Regions from separate parts of the Pseudoalteromonas sp. SWXJ133 genome, predicted to be linked through region 3. Evidence: predicted binding sites of a transcription regulator. Region 3 holds the regulator's gene; each other region holds the start of a gene.
The links. Region 3 encodes sigma-54, which starts transcription at its own class of promoters, with help from an activator protein. Its sites were predicted from a motif close to GTTGGCACGNNNNTNGNNT; they were not measured.

Region 1 (4,271 bases), on a different contig from region 3:
AACCTAATTTATCGCTCGCCGATGCGGTGTTTGAAGCATTCTCTGGCTTAACAACCACCGGCGCTACAGTACTTACTGGTATTGAGTATTTACCCAAATCGGTGTTGTTTTATCGCCAGCAACTCCAGTGGTTTGGTGGTATGGGTATAATCGTACTCGCTGTCGCTATACTACCTATGCTTGGTGTTGGTGGTATGCAGTTATATCGTGCAGAAATACCTGGGCCTGTAAAAGATTCTAAAATGACCCCGCGAATTGCCGATACAGCAAAGCACCTTTGGTATATTTATGTGTCGCTGACTATTGCTTGTATGCTGGCTTATTGGGCAGCAGGTATGGAGTGGTTTGATGCGATATGTCATGCATTCTCAACGGTGGCGATAGGTGGTTTTTCTACTTACGATGCTTCCATGGGGCACTTTGACAGCCCTGTAATTAACTTTATTTGTGTGTTCTTTTTAATTATTGCCGCTGTTAACTTCTCCCTGCATTACGCCGCAGTAGCTAGTCGTAACATACAAGTTTATATTCGAGACCCTGAGTTTAAGGTGTTTTTGTGTATTCAATTAGCGCTGGTGGTTATTTGTTTTACCGTACTTTCCTCTAATGAAATATTTGCAAATGGCGATGAAACCCTCGATCAGGCATTATTTCAAGCTGTTTCAATGAGTACAACAGCTGGCTTTGCTACTGATAACTTTTCAACATGGCCTTTGTTTTTACCTATTTTACTTATATTTTCGAGCTTTATTGGTGGCTGTGCAGGCTCTACCGGTGGTGGTATGAAAGTAGTGCGCGTGTTCTTACTTTACTTACAGGGGGTGCGTGAGCTCAATCGTTTAGTGCACCCACGAGCTATATATTCAATCAAGCTGGGTCGAAAGGCGCTGCCAGACAAAGTAGTAGAAGCCGTGTGGGGGTTTTTCTCTGCGTATGCGTTGGTATTTATTATTATTATGTTAGCGCTTATGGGCACGGGTATGGATAACATAACGGCGTTCTCAGCCACTGCGGCTTGTTTAAATAACTTAGGGCCTGGGTTAGGGGATGTAGCGTCGCATTATGGGGCTATAACCGATGGTGCTAAATGGTTGCTTACCATTGCAATGGTGTTTGGTCGTTTAGAAATATTTACTTTATTAGTGCTATTTACGCCTACTTTTTGGCGTGGATAAAACTTATAACCTAATCTTTACTAATATCTTGGAGGAAACATATGTTAGTAACAAATTTAGATAAACTGCATAAGTTAGTTAGCGGCAGTATGGTAGATTTGGAAATTCTCACTCCAACAGATAGTAAACGCTTAAAAACAGAGTTTATTGGCTTGCTAGATGATAAGTTTATTATTTTAAACTATCCAAACGCCAAACGATTAGTTAAAGCCGGTGATTATTTGAATGATGGGGTTTCCGTTATTGTAAGGGCGTTAATTGGAGGACAAGTTATTGCATTTCGGCAGCAAATTATGTCAATAGCGTTTCACCCGACAAAGCTAATATTTATTCATTTCCCCAAGCAAGTGCAGCTATTTGCGCTACGCTCGCAAACGCGTATACCTACCTTATTACCCGCAAAACTAAAACTAAGTGACGACAGAGTACTTGAAGGCATTATTAAAGATATTTCGCTCACTGGTATAATGTTTGATGTTAGAGGCGCTCAGCAGGATGAAAACCTGAAAGATATGCAATGCACTGTAATACTCAACAGTCGTGATAAAGATTTTGAGGGTGAAATCTGCAGTGTTAAAGAGCATGCCGCAGGCGTGCACTGTGGAATTAAGCTACTAGCAAGCGAGGATGAAATGAAAGCCTTTATGAAAGAGCATTTTATAGACCCTTCTGCGCTTGAGCCCACCGTTGAATAAATAGTTTTTCGCTTATTTGCAACAAAAAGGCATTTTACGTCAGTATTTATAAAATGTTTTTTTTCTCTTCCATAATTAAAATTATTATTTAAATAAAACAACTGATTACGTATTATTTTTTACAGATTATTTTTTGTTATTAAAGCTACCTCATTAAAATTTACCTCAATTATTGTTTAAAATCCCTCTTTTTAAAACCATACATTTAAAGATGTATCTTTTTATATAAACATAACTATATGTTTTTAATGGTTTTAATGTAAACCCTTTAAAACGTGTTGCTAAAGGGCAACAATAATTATTCTAAAAACGCCTTCTTGTTGTACGTTTTGAATTTAACTTATTGAAAATTATTAACTTTTAAATGTTGGCATCTAAGTTGTAATAGTCTAAGTGTACTGAACGAAATCGTGATTCAAAGTGAAATACTTAATCGCACACACATAAATTTGAAGGATACATATTATGAAAAGCATTAATAAAACTTTAGCACTTATCGCTATTGCATCTTCTTCAGCCGCTTTTGCTGCAACAGATTTTGACACACTGGATGTAGACGGCAGTGGCACAATTAGCCAAGCAGAAGCATCAGTAGATGCAAAGCTAATGAGCATGTTTTCTGAGCTTGATACTGACCAAAATGGTGAGTTATCAAAAGAAGAATTTTCAGAAGCTTAATTGAAAAGTATTTATCCTGAGTTGCCAAAGACACCTAAGTAGGCAAGGGAGCTTACGAAAGAGGATAACAAGGAAGTGAAAAATTACGTTTTAAGTTAAACGAAGCAATTTTTTTGATAGAACATTGAAGGATTAAGTTATGAAACATTTAAATAAAGCATTAGCACTTATAGTACTAGCATCTTCTTCCGCTGCATTTGCAGCATCAGATTTTGACAGCCTTGATATCGATGGTAGCGGCACAATTAGCCCAAGCGAAGCGGCAGTCGATACAGATTTAATGGCTGAATTTATTGAGCTAGATACCGACGGTAGCGGCGAGCTTTCTAAAGAAGAATTCGCTAATTACTAATTACTAATTAATCTTTTCAGATTAAACATTTTTCACAGTCAGGGATCTTTGAAAAGGACTTCCCATATTACTAGGAATATTATTATGAAAACATTAAATACAACACTTGCAGTTATCGTTTTAGCATCTTCATCAGCAGCATATGCCGCAGTAGATTTTGCCTCTTTTGATGCAGATGGTAACGGTGCTATTACAATGGAAGAAGCAAAGGTTAACCCTCAGCTTGTAAAGATTTTTGATGATTTGGATACTGATGGTAATGGTGAAATCTCTAAAGAAGAGTTTTCAAAAGTACAGTAATCAATATTTAAGCATACTCCATTAAAGCCGCCTTAGTCAGCGGCTTTTTTGTGTATTAAATTAACTAATTAGAGTAACTAGTTAAAGGAATATAGCACTTACTTGGAATAGTTTTTCTACAACGGTAATGTGTTTTTTGTCGATTAAAAACATGATGACATGATCGCCCGACATAATAATTGTATCATCGTGAGCTATCAACACATCGTCATTACGTACTATCGCCCCAATGGTTGTACCTGCAGGAAGTTTTATGTCGGCAATCGCACGACCAACCACTTTAGATGTGTTTTCATCACCATGAGCAACCGCTTCAATGGCTTCCGCTGCGCCTTTACGCAGTGAATACACGTTAACAATATCACCACGGCGTACGTGCGTTAATAACGCTGATATAGTTGCTTGTTGTGGCGATATGGCAATATCTATTTCGCCGCCTTGTACCAAATCAACGTAAGCTCCACGTTGAATAAGTACCATGGTTTTTTGTGCGCCCATACGTTTTGCAAGCATGGCCGACATAATGTTTGCTTCATCGTCGTTGGTTACGGCAATAAATACATCGACTTGTTCAATATGCTCTTCTGAGAGCAGTTCTTGATCAGATGCGTCACCACAAAAAACGACCGTGTTATCGAGCATTTCTGAGAGTTGCTCGGCACGTTCTTTACTGCGTTCAATTAGTTTAACGGTGTGGTTTTTTTCAAGTGAGCGGGCAAGGCCTGCCCCAATGTTACCGCCACCAGCTATCATAATTTTTTTGTACGAACGCTCAAGTTTTTGTAGCTCGTTCATTACTGCGCGTATATGTTTTGTAGCGGCAATAAAGAATACTTCGTCATCGGCTTCAATAACGGTGGTACCCAATGGTTTTATTGCTTTACCTTGACGATAAATAGCGGCAACACGAGTTTCTACATTAGGGATGTGTTCTTTAAGTGCAGATAACGCATAACCTACTAATAAACCCCCATAGTAAGCTTTTACGGCCACTAACGAGAGCATACCATCGGCAAACTGCAATACTTGCAGAGCACCAGGGTAGTCAATTAGACGGCGAATATACTTAGT
Region 2 (4,271 bases), on a different contig from region 3:
TCGAATGATTATCTGCAAGCACTTGAATTATTGAGCGAAGATCAAGCTCAACTCAGTGCTCAAAATATAAGCGGATTACCAACAGTCGCTAAAGTTTCTGCTGTTGGAATGGGTATGAAATCGCATTCTGGTGTAGCAAGTTTATTTTTTGATGCATTAGCGCAGGAAAATATTAATGTGGTTTTAGTCTCGACTTCTGAGATTAAAATTTCAGTTTTAATAGATGAAAAGTACCTAGAGTTGGCAGTTCGTGCATTACACAAAGCATTTTTAACAGAAAATGGATAGATTGAGAGTTTTTACTTACTTTTCAGTCTAATTTTCATTAGTATGTTTAAGCGGAATCTTATAATTTTTATTGGAACATGGGAGCAAGAGAATGCTAATACTAACTCGTAGAGTAGGTGAAACCCTAATGATTGGTGACGAAGTAACAGTTACTGTTCTAGGTGTTAAAGGAAATCAAGTTCGAATCGGTGTTAATGCACCAAAAGACGTATCAGTGCATCGTGAAGAGATTTACATGCGCATACAAGCTGAAAAGTCGAACCCTAATCCGGGCAATGCTTAATCAACACGTATACGTAGTTGAGTAATTAGCTCAACTAGACTAAAAGCCACTCACTGAGTGGCTTTTTTGTTTATAAAAGCGAGTATTTCAGGGGTTAGTATTTGTTTTGAAATGTACTGCATTCCGCTTTTATTTTTAATAATAATACCTTGCTGAGTATCTATTACTTCGCTTATGTTTTGCCAAGTTAGCTCAAAACTTTTGTAATGATTAGCCGACTTAATGCCTTCTTCATCAAAGGTAAGTGTTACCTCAGAGCCTGACGCTCTGCTGAGCATTTGTCTGGTTACCCACCAAGGTCTGCGATAGTAAAAAGCGACGCACTCTAGTACACCTAGCATGATCATAAACGATCCTAAGTAATGATCGTTTAAAACATAAATGCCAAATAAACCAAGCGCAACGAGGAGTACAAGTAAAAAGTACTTAGGTTTGGCGCGCTTACTGTAGGGGAGTGACTCGTCAAAGCACTCGTAAAAGTAAGGTTTATCTAGTGTGTAGGTTGTTGTAAATGCCATATTGCCTTGCTTTAAATATCGTTTTTTTTATTTTAACAAGCTAACCGCTAAATGAGCAGCTTTATAGTCAGTGATTTTATTACAGACACAAAAAAACGGCCCTAAGGCCGTTTTTTAGCGTTACAAGAAGAATTAACAGTTAGTTTCTTCAGCGTTTACGCCTTCTTTAACATTTTCACATGCATCTTCTACTTTGTTTTGCACGTCAGTTACTGCTTCGTCAATACGTTCGCCTGCGTCTTCTGCATGATTGTCTTCACAACCCATGATGAAGAAACTTGCGAATAGACCGATTAGTGCTGCTTTTACAGTTGTTGAATTCATAATGTAATTCCTTGTAAGTATTAATTAAATTTTAGTGTTTGTTAGTTGAATGCTTTATCTACCTGGGTGATTTACCACGTAGTGCACCTGAAACTAATGAAATCACTAAAAGTACTAAAAAGATAAAAAATATAATTTTTGCTATACCAGCTGCGGCACCTGCGATGCCACCAAAACCTAACACTGCAGCGATTAAAGCAATAACTAAAAATGTAATTGTCCAGCGTAACATTGTTTTCTCCTTGGTTATCAAATTTGCTCACAATAACTAATGCCAGTTATATGCCAAAGTTTATTTTTGTTTTATATCAGCTAGTTATGGTTTTTAACTGTGTTTTTAGTTATTAGTTAGTTAGTAATTTTTACGCTTTATTATGTAAGTTATTCACACTGTTACAAGTTACCGGTAAATATTCACTAAAAATAATATTTTTGGTAAGACCAATTAACAATTGATGTGTGTTTTTGTACTTATTATAAAATTTGGTGGTTATTTTTATTAAGTTGAATAGTTAATTAACAACTTCCATATAACTATTAGCTATAGTCGTTATTTTCTGTATGTATTGTAGGGCGCATGATTGCTGAGTTATGGCATGTAAAATTGTTGAGTGTTATGTTGTTTATAGTTTAATTGGTTTTACCAATTTACAAGATGTAGACAAAGCGACTAGTTTTGTTATTATCCAGTGAATAAATATTTAATTAAATCGATTTTTTATTTTCGATATGGGTTTCAAGGGGGAGAAAAATGGATATAGGTGCTCTACTCACAACGGCTGGTAGCTTAATGCTAACTGGTATGGTTGGGGTGTTTGTATTTCTGTCGATATTAATTGGTGCAGTAACGCTTATGTCTAATTTGGTGACGCGCTATAGCGAACCAGAGGCATCACCAGCTAAATCACCGTCTTTTAAATCTCAAGGTGTGCCTAATGAGCACATCGCTGCTATTAGTGCTGCCATTGCTCAGTACAAATCAAATAATAAATAAGGGGCACACACATGGCTAAATTAAAATTAACAGAATTGGTATTACGCGATGCGCACCAATCATTGCTCGCAACACGTATGCGCCTAGACGATATGCTACCTATTGCTAGCAAGCTAGATGATGCAGGTTATTGGTCTATTGAATCGTGGGGCGGTGCTACATTTGATTCGTGTATTCGTTATTTAGGCGAAGATCCTTGGGAGCGTATTCGTGCGCTTAAAAAAGCGATGCCTAATACTAAACAGCAAATGCTATTACGCGGTCAAAACCTATTAGGCTACCGCCATTACGCTGATGATGTAGTTGAAAAGTTTGTAGAACGCGCACATAAAAATGGCGTTGACGTATTTCGTATTTTCGATGCAATGAACGATGTACGTAACCTAGAAACAGCGATTAAAGCGGCTATAAAAGTAGGCGCACATGCTCAAGGTACTATTTCGTACACGGTAAGTCCTGTTCATACGCTTGATATGTGGCTGACTCTTGCTAAGCAATTAGAAGATTTAGGCTGTCACTCAATTTGTATTAAAGATATGGCGGGTTTATTAAAGCCGTACGATGCTGAAAAACTAATTAAAGCACTTAAGGAAACCGTGTCGGTTCCTATTGCTATGCAGTGCCACGCTACAACTGGTTTAAGTACTGCGACTTATCAAAAAGCGATTGATGCAGGCATTGATATGCTTGATACCGCTATTTCATCTATGAGTATGACTTACGGACACACAGCAACTGAAACTATTGTATCGATAGTTGAAGGAACTGAGCGCGATACTGACCTTGATTTAAATCATCTAGAAGAAATTGCTGCTTACTTTAGAGATGCACGTAAAAAATATGCGGCATTTGAAGGTAGCTTAAAAGGGGTTGATGGTCGTATTTTACTAGCTCAAGTACCTGGTGGCATGCTTACAAACATGGAAAACCAACTTAAAGAGCAAGGCGCGGCAGATAAGCTTAATGAAGTTTTGCTTGAGATCCCACGGGTACGTGAAGATCTTGGTTTTTTACCTTTAGTAACACCTACGTCGCAAATTGTAGGCACTCAAGCAGTACTTAACGTGCTAACCGGTGAGCGTTATAAAACAATTACTAAAGAAACTGCTGGCGTATTAAAAGGTGAATATGGCTTAACACCAGCACCAATGAATAAAGAGCTACAAGAGCGTGTGCTTGATGGAGCAGAGGTTATTACTTGTCGCCCTGCAGATAACATTGCACCAGAGCTTGCAACGCTTGAAGCTGAATTATTAAAAGAAGCACAAGAGCAAGGTTTAACACTTGCTGATGAGCAAATTGATGACGTACTAACTTATGCATTATTTCCGCAGGTTGGTTTGAAATTTATTAAAAATCGTAATAACCCTGATGCATTTGAGCCTATTCCTACCGTTGAAGATAAGAGCAATAAGGCAGCACCAAAATCAGGATCAAATAATAACAGCGTTAAAGCTGAGCAATACAGCGTAAAAGTAGATGGTAAAGTTTACGACGTAGTAGTGGCGCAAGGTGGTGAGCTAAAAGAAGTAACATTAAAAGACTCTGAGCACATTCCTCAGTCTGCTTCAGTTGCATCAGGTGAAACACTTAACGCACCTTTAGCCGGTAATATTTTTAAGATTAAGGTAAAAGCTGGGCAAGTTGTTAACGAAGGTGATGTAGTGATTATTATGGAAGCCATGAAAATGGAAACCGAAATACGCGCAATGCATACCGGAACTATTGCCGAAGTGTTGGTTGGTGAAGGCGATGCCGTAACTACCGGCGACGCTATGATTGCATTAGCTTAGGAGCAAATAGAGGATGGACGGTATTTTAAACCTCTGGAATGCGACCGGCATTGCTAACTTTACAATCCCAT
Region 3 (4,271 bases):
CATCAAACTGCACTGCCAACTGGGCAAGCACGGTAGCAGCTCTGGCGTGTAATCCTAATTTATTTTTTATTAAAAAAGTGTCTTCACAATGCATAATTTACTCTACCTAAGCTGAACAGGTTCTTATTCCGCTATATTATTTTTCTTGTTCGCGATGGCGAATTTTTACATTGGGATGTGTCATTGCAAAACTTTCACCGATGGTTTGCGCTAAATATACAGAGCGATGTTGTCCGCCTGTACACCCAATAGCAATAGTTAAATAACTGCGGTTATTTCGCTCTAAGTGCGGTAACCACGTTTGTACAAATGTTTGAATTTGCCATGTGAATTTTTGCACAATGCTGTGATTGGCCAAATAATCTTTAACGGGTTGATCTAACCCATTTAAAGGTTTTAATTCAGGTTCCCAATGTGGATTTGGTAAAAAGCGTGCATCAAATACATAGTCGGCTTCTTTTGGTATGCCGTATTTAAAACCAAATGATTCAAACGTGACAATCAGTTGCTTATCTTTTTTACCTAAAATCTTTTCACGAATAGATTCAGCAAGTTGATGAACACTCAAATCAGTCGTGTCTATCATAAAGTCGGCGCGAGTGATTAATACATCAAGTAATTCTTTTTCTTTTTTGATGGCTAAATCAAGAGGCAACGAGTCAATTGATAGTGGGTGTAATCTACGAGTTTCAGAAAAACGTTTGATCAATGTTTGATCGTCGCTATCTAAATAAAATAACGTAGGGTTTGCAAAGCCTGGCAAGTATTCAAGAATATCGTTAAATTCATCTTGTTGTTTAGGGATGTTACGCACATCAATGCTAACAGCAATTTTATCGTAGCTATCAGACACACTGCGAACTAATGAAGGAAGCAAGTTAACTGGAATATTATCTACGCAATAATAACCTAAATCTTCTACAACGCGTAAAGCAACCGACTTTCCAGAACCAGAACGGCCGCTTATGATAATTAACTCCATTTAACACCCTTTATAAAACTATGATTGATTGACAATAACTTGGTAAAGCTCAGTATCTGATTTTGCACTGCGTAACTGTTTACAAAAATCTTTGTTGTTTAGTTTATCAGCAATGGTTGCTAGAGTCTTTAAGTGCTGCTGGTTATCGCCATCTGGTACGATGAGTGCGACGAAAATATCAACAGGGCGATTATCGATCGCATCAAAATTTATTGGAGTTTCGCTAACGAGTACTAAAGCCAAAGGCTCTTCTGCACCGCTCATTCTTCCATGAGGAATGGCAATGCCACGCCCTATACCTGTACTACCCAATTTTTCTCTGCTCATTAAAGCATTAAGAATATCTTGTTGCGGTAGGTACGGAAGTTTGTCGTGAGCAAGTTCGCTAATGAACTCTAAAATTCTTTTTTTGCTATTAAAAAGGACCGCAGCTTTGCTGCAGTCCTGGCATATAAGTGAGCTTAATTTCATCATATTAGTGTCGAGCAAGCTTCTCTTTGTGTTTAATTACTTGTCGATCGAGCTTGTCGATCAACGAGTCAATGGCGGCATACATATCTTGATGTTCTGTAGAGGCAAATAGCTCAGCACCGCTTACGTGTATCGTGGCTTCTGCTTTTTGGTTTAATTTTTCTACATCGAGAATGACATGAACATTATTAATATGATCAGAGTGTCTTTCTAGCTTCGCAAATTTAGTATTAATATAGTCTCTTAGTGAATCGGTTAATTCTACGTGGCGACCAGTTAAGTTTAGTTGCATAAGCATTACCCTCTTAGTTTAGCGTCTTAAATCAAACTTTTACGTTGATTTGACGGTGGAATAGACAGAGATTCGCGATATTTTGCGATTGTGCGTCTCGCTACTTTAATTCCTTGCTCAGCCAATATATCCGCTATTTTGCTATCACTCAATGGTTTTACTGAGTTTTCTGCAGCGATTAATTTTCGGATAAGAGCACGTATAGCCGTAGATGAACATTCACCACCGTTTTCGGTGCTTACATGGCTTGAGAAAAAGTATTTTAGCTCAAATATACCACGGGGTGTGTGCATATACTTTTGGGTTGTTACGCGCGAAATCGTTGATTCGTGCATTTCTACCATTTCAGCAACATCATTTAAAACCATTGGTTTCATGGCTTCAGGGCCGTGTTCAAAAAAGCCTTGTTGTTGCTTAACAATGCAATTGGTTACTTTTAATAGCGTGTCATTTCTACTTTCTAAGCTTTTAATAAACCATTTAGCTTCTTGTAAATGCGAGCGAATAAACTGGCTGTCACCACTGGATTTTACAGTGCGAGACATTGCTGCGTATTGGCTATTAACACGAATTTTAGGCATGCTATCTGGGTTTAGTTCAACAACCCAGCGGCCTTTTATTTTTTTAACTGACACATCAGGAATAACATACTCAGATTCTTCTCTTACAATAGTATCTGCAGGTTTAGGGCTAAGAGTATGTATTAATGTCATTACTTCTTTAAGCTCTTCTTCTTTGAGCTTAGTTTTCTTCATTAATGTACGATAGTCACGAGCAGCTAATAAATCAATATGCTCGGTTAAAATCATTTTTGTTTCATTAATGTAAGGTGTTTCTTTGTCAAACTGGTTAAGCTGAATACACAAACACTCTTGTAAACTACGCGCAGCAATACCGACAGGATCAAACAGTTGGATGCGTTTTAATACAGCTTCAATTTCATCAAGTTCGACTTCGTTATCATCTTCGTTTTCTTGATTAAAGCTTTCTAAAATCTCTTCGCAGCTTAGTGTTAAAATACCTGAATCATCGACGGCTTCTACAATCGCAATAGCAATAGCTTCGTCTGTAGGGCTAAATGGCGTTAGTTGTAACTGCCACATTAAATACTCATGGAGCGTTTCAGTAGAGGCGCCTTGGTATATTGACTCGTCTTCAGGCATTGGACCTGATGATGCTGCAGGGGCGGCACTCATGTACTCATCCCAGCTAACATCCATAGCCATGTCGTCACTTAGCGTGTCTTTTGCAAGTGCTTCACCACTATCTTGTTCATATTCGCTTGGAGCATCATCGGCAGATGCGCTAACAGTTATGTCATCGGTATCAGCTTTTTGCTCGTTTTTACCTGCAGCGTCTTCTGAATAATCTGCCTCTTCAACCTCTAATAGCGGGTTGCTGTCGAGAGCTTCTTGTATTTCTTGCTGGAGATCCAATGTACTGAGTTGCAACAAACGAATAGCTTGTTGCAGCTGTGGAGTCATTGTAAGTTGCTGGCCCATGCGCAGCTGTAGTGATTGCCTCATGTATCTCTAACAATCCTTTTATGTTGTTATAATTAATACTAGCAGATGCTTAAAGACATGGCGTAAATGTTACAGCCTAAATTGCTCGCCTAAGTAAACATCGCGTACTGTTTTATCATTTAATACGTGTTCTGGAGTACCTGATGCAATCAGCTCCCCATGAGAAACAATGTAGGCTTTTTCACAAACATCAAGGGTTTCTCTTACGTTATGATCGGTAATCAATACACCAATCCCACGATTTTTGAGATGTTCTATTATTTTCTTTATATCTAATACCGAAATCGGGTCAACACCTGCAAATGGTTCATCCAATAATATAAATTTAGGATCGGCTGCCAGCGCACGTGCTATTTCCACGCGGCGACGTTCGCCACCCGATAATGCCATACCTTGGCTATCACGAATGTGTTGTATGCTAAATTCATCTAATAATTTATCGAGCGTGTCTTCTCGGGCTTGCTTATTTAACTCTTTGCGTGTTTCTAAAATTGCCATTAAGTTTTGATAAACAGTCAGTTTTCTAAAAATTGAAGACTCTTGTGGTAAGTAGCCAATGCCTAATCTAGCACGACTATGCATAGGTAAAAGAGTAATATCGTTATCATCGATAGAAATTTTACCTTTGTCGCTAGGTACAAGTCCCACAATCATATAAAACGTGGTGGTTTTACCTGCGCCGTTAGGACCAAGTAAACCAACAATACTGCCTGCTTTGACTTCAAGGCCGACGTTTTTGACAACTTCACGACCTTTATAGCTCTTTGCTAATAGTTCTGCTTTTAATGTACTCATGGCTGACCTTTATCGTCTTTTTTACTTTTTTTAGTTTCGATAGGCACTAAAATAGTGTGAACGCGGTCAGTTGAGTTTTCATCTTTTTCGGCACTGATTAACTGTTGTTCTATATCGTAGGTAATACTTTTAGCATTAATTTTTTGTCCTGCTTGCGATACTTCTGCATTACCAACGAGCGTTAAAAAACGTTTAGATACATCGT

Region 1: a site for sigma-54 is predicted at 2,237-2,255, ahead of I6F40_RS17170 (EF-hand domain-containing protein). Genes of this name have one in related genera too.
Region 2: a site for sigma-54 is predicted at 1,685-1,703, ahead of I6F40_RS16190 (DUF1328 domain-containing protein). Genes of this name have one in related genera too.

The regions. Positions count from the first base shown of each region.
Region 1 covers NZ_JADYXJ010000028.1:48,084-52,354, forward strand. Annotated here, with positions in the region: gene I6F40_RS17160 (TrkH family potassium uptake protein) at 1-1,175, shown strand, start outside; gene I6F40_RS17165 (flagellar brake domain-containing protein) at 1,217-1,870, shown strand; gene I6F40_RS17170 (EF-hand domain-containing protein) at 2,336-2,548, shown strand; gene I6F40_RS17175 (calmodulin) at 2,688-2,900, shown strand; gene I6F40_RS17180 (EF-hand domain-containing protein) at 2,985-3,200, shown strand; gene trkA (Trk system potassium transporter TrkA) at 3,282-4,271, opposite strand, start outside.
Region 2 covers NZ_JADYXJ010000025.1:36,375-40,645, reverse strand. Annotated here, with positions in the region: gene I6F40_RS16210 (aspartate kinase) at 1-288, shown strand, start outside; gene csrA (carbon storage regulator CsrA) at 380-571, shown strand; gene I6F40_RS16200 (YcxB family protein) at 622-1,089, opposite strand; gene I6F40_RS16195 (hypothetical protein) at 1,222-1,413, opposite strand; gene I6F40_RS16190 (DUF1328 domain-containing protein) at 1,472-1,645, opposite strand; gene I6F40_RS16185 (OadG family protein) at 2,165-2,407, shown strand; gene oadA (sodium-extruding oxaloacetate decarboxylase subunit alpha) at 2,419-4,200, shown strand; gene I6F40_RS16175 (sodium ion-translocating decarboxylase subunit beta) at 4,214-4,271, shown strand, end outside.
Region 3 covers NZ_JADYXJ010000003.1:116,327-120,597, reverse strand. Annotated here, with positions in the region: gene I6F40_RS03450 (HPr family phosphocarrier protein) at 1-94, opposite strand, end outside; gene rapZ (RNase adapter RapZ) at 137-982, opposite strand; gene ptsN (PTS IIA-like nitrogen regulatory protein PtsN) at 1,001-1,453, opposite strand; gene hpf (ribosome hibernation promoting factor) at 1,458-1,745, opposite strand; gene I6F40_RS03430 (RNA polymerase factor sigma-54) at 1,772-3,271, opposite strand; gene lptB (LPS export ABC transporter ATP-binding protein) at 3,341-4,066, opposite strand; gene lptA (lipopolysaccharide transport periplasmic protein LptA) at 4,063-4,271, opposite strand, start outside.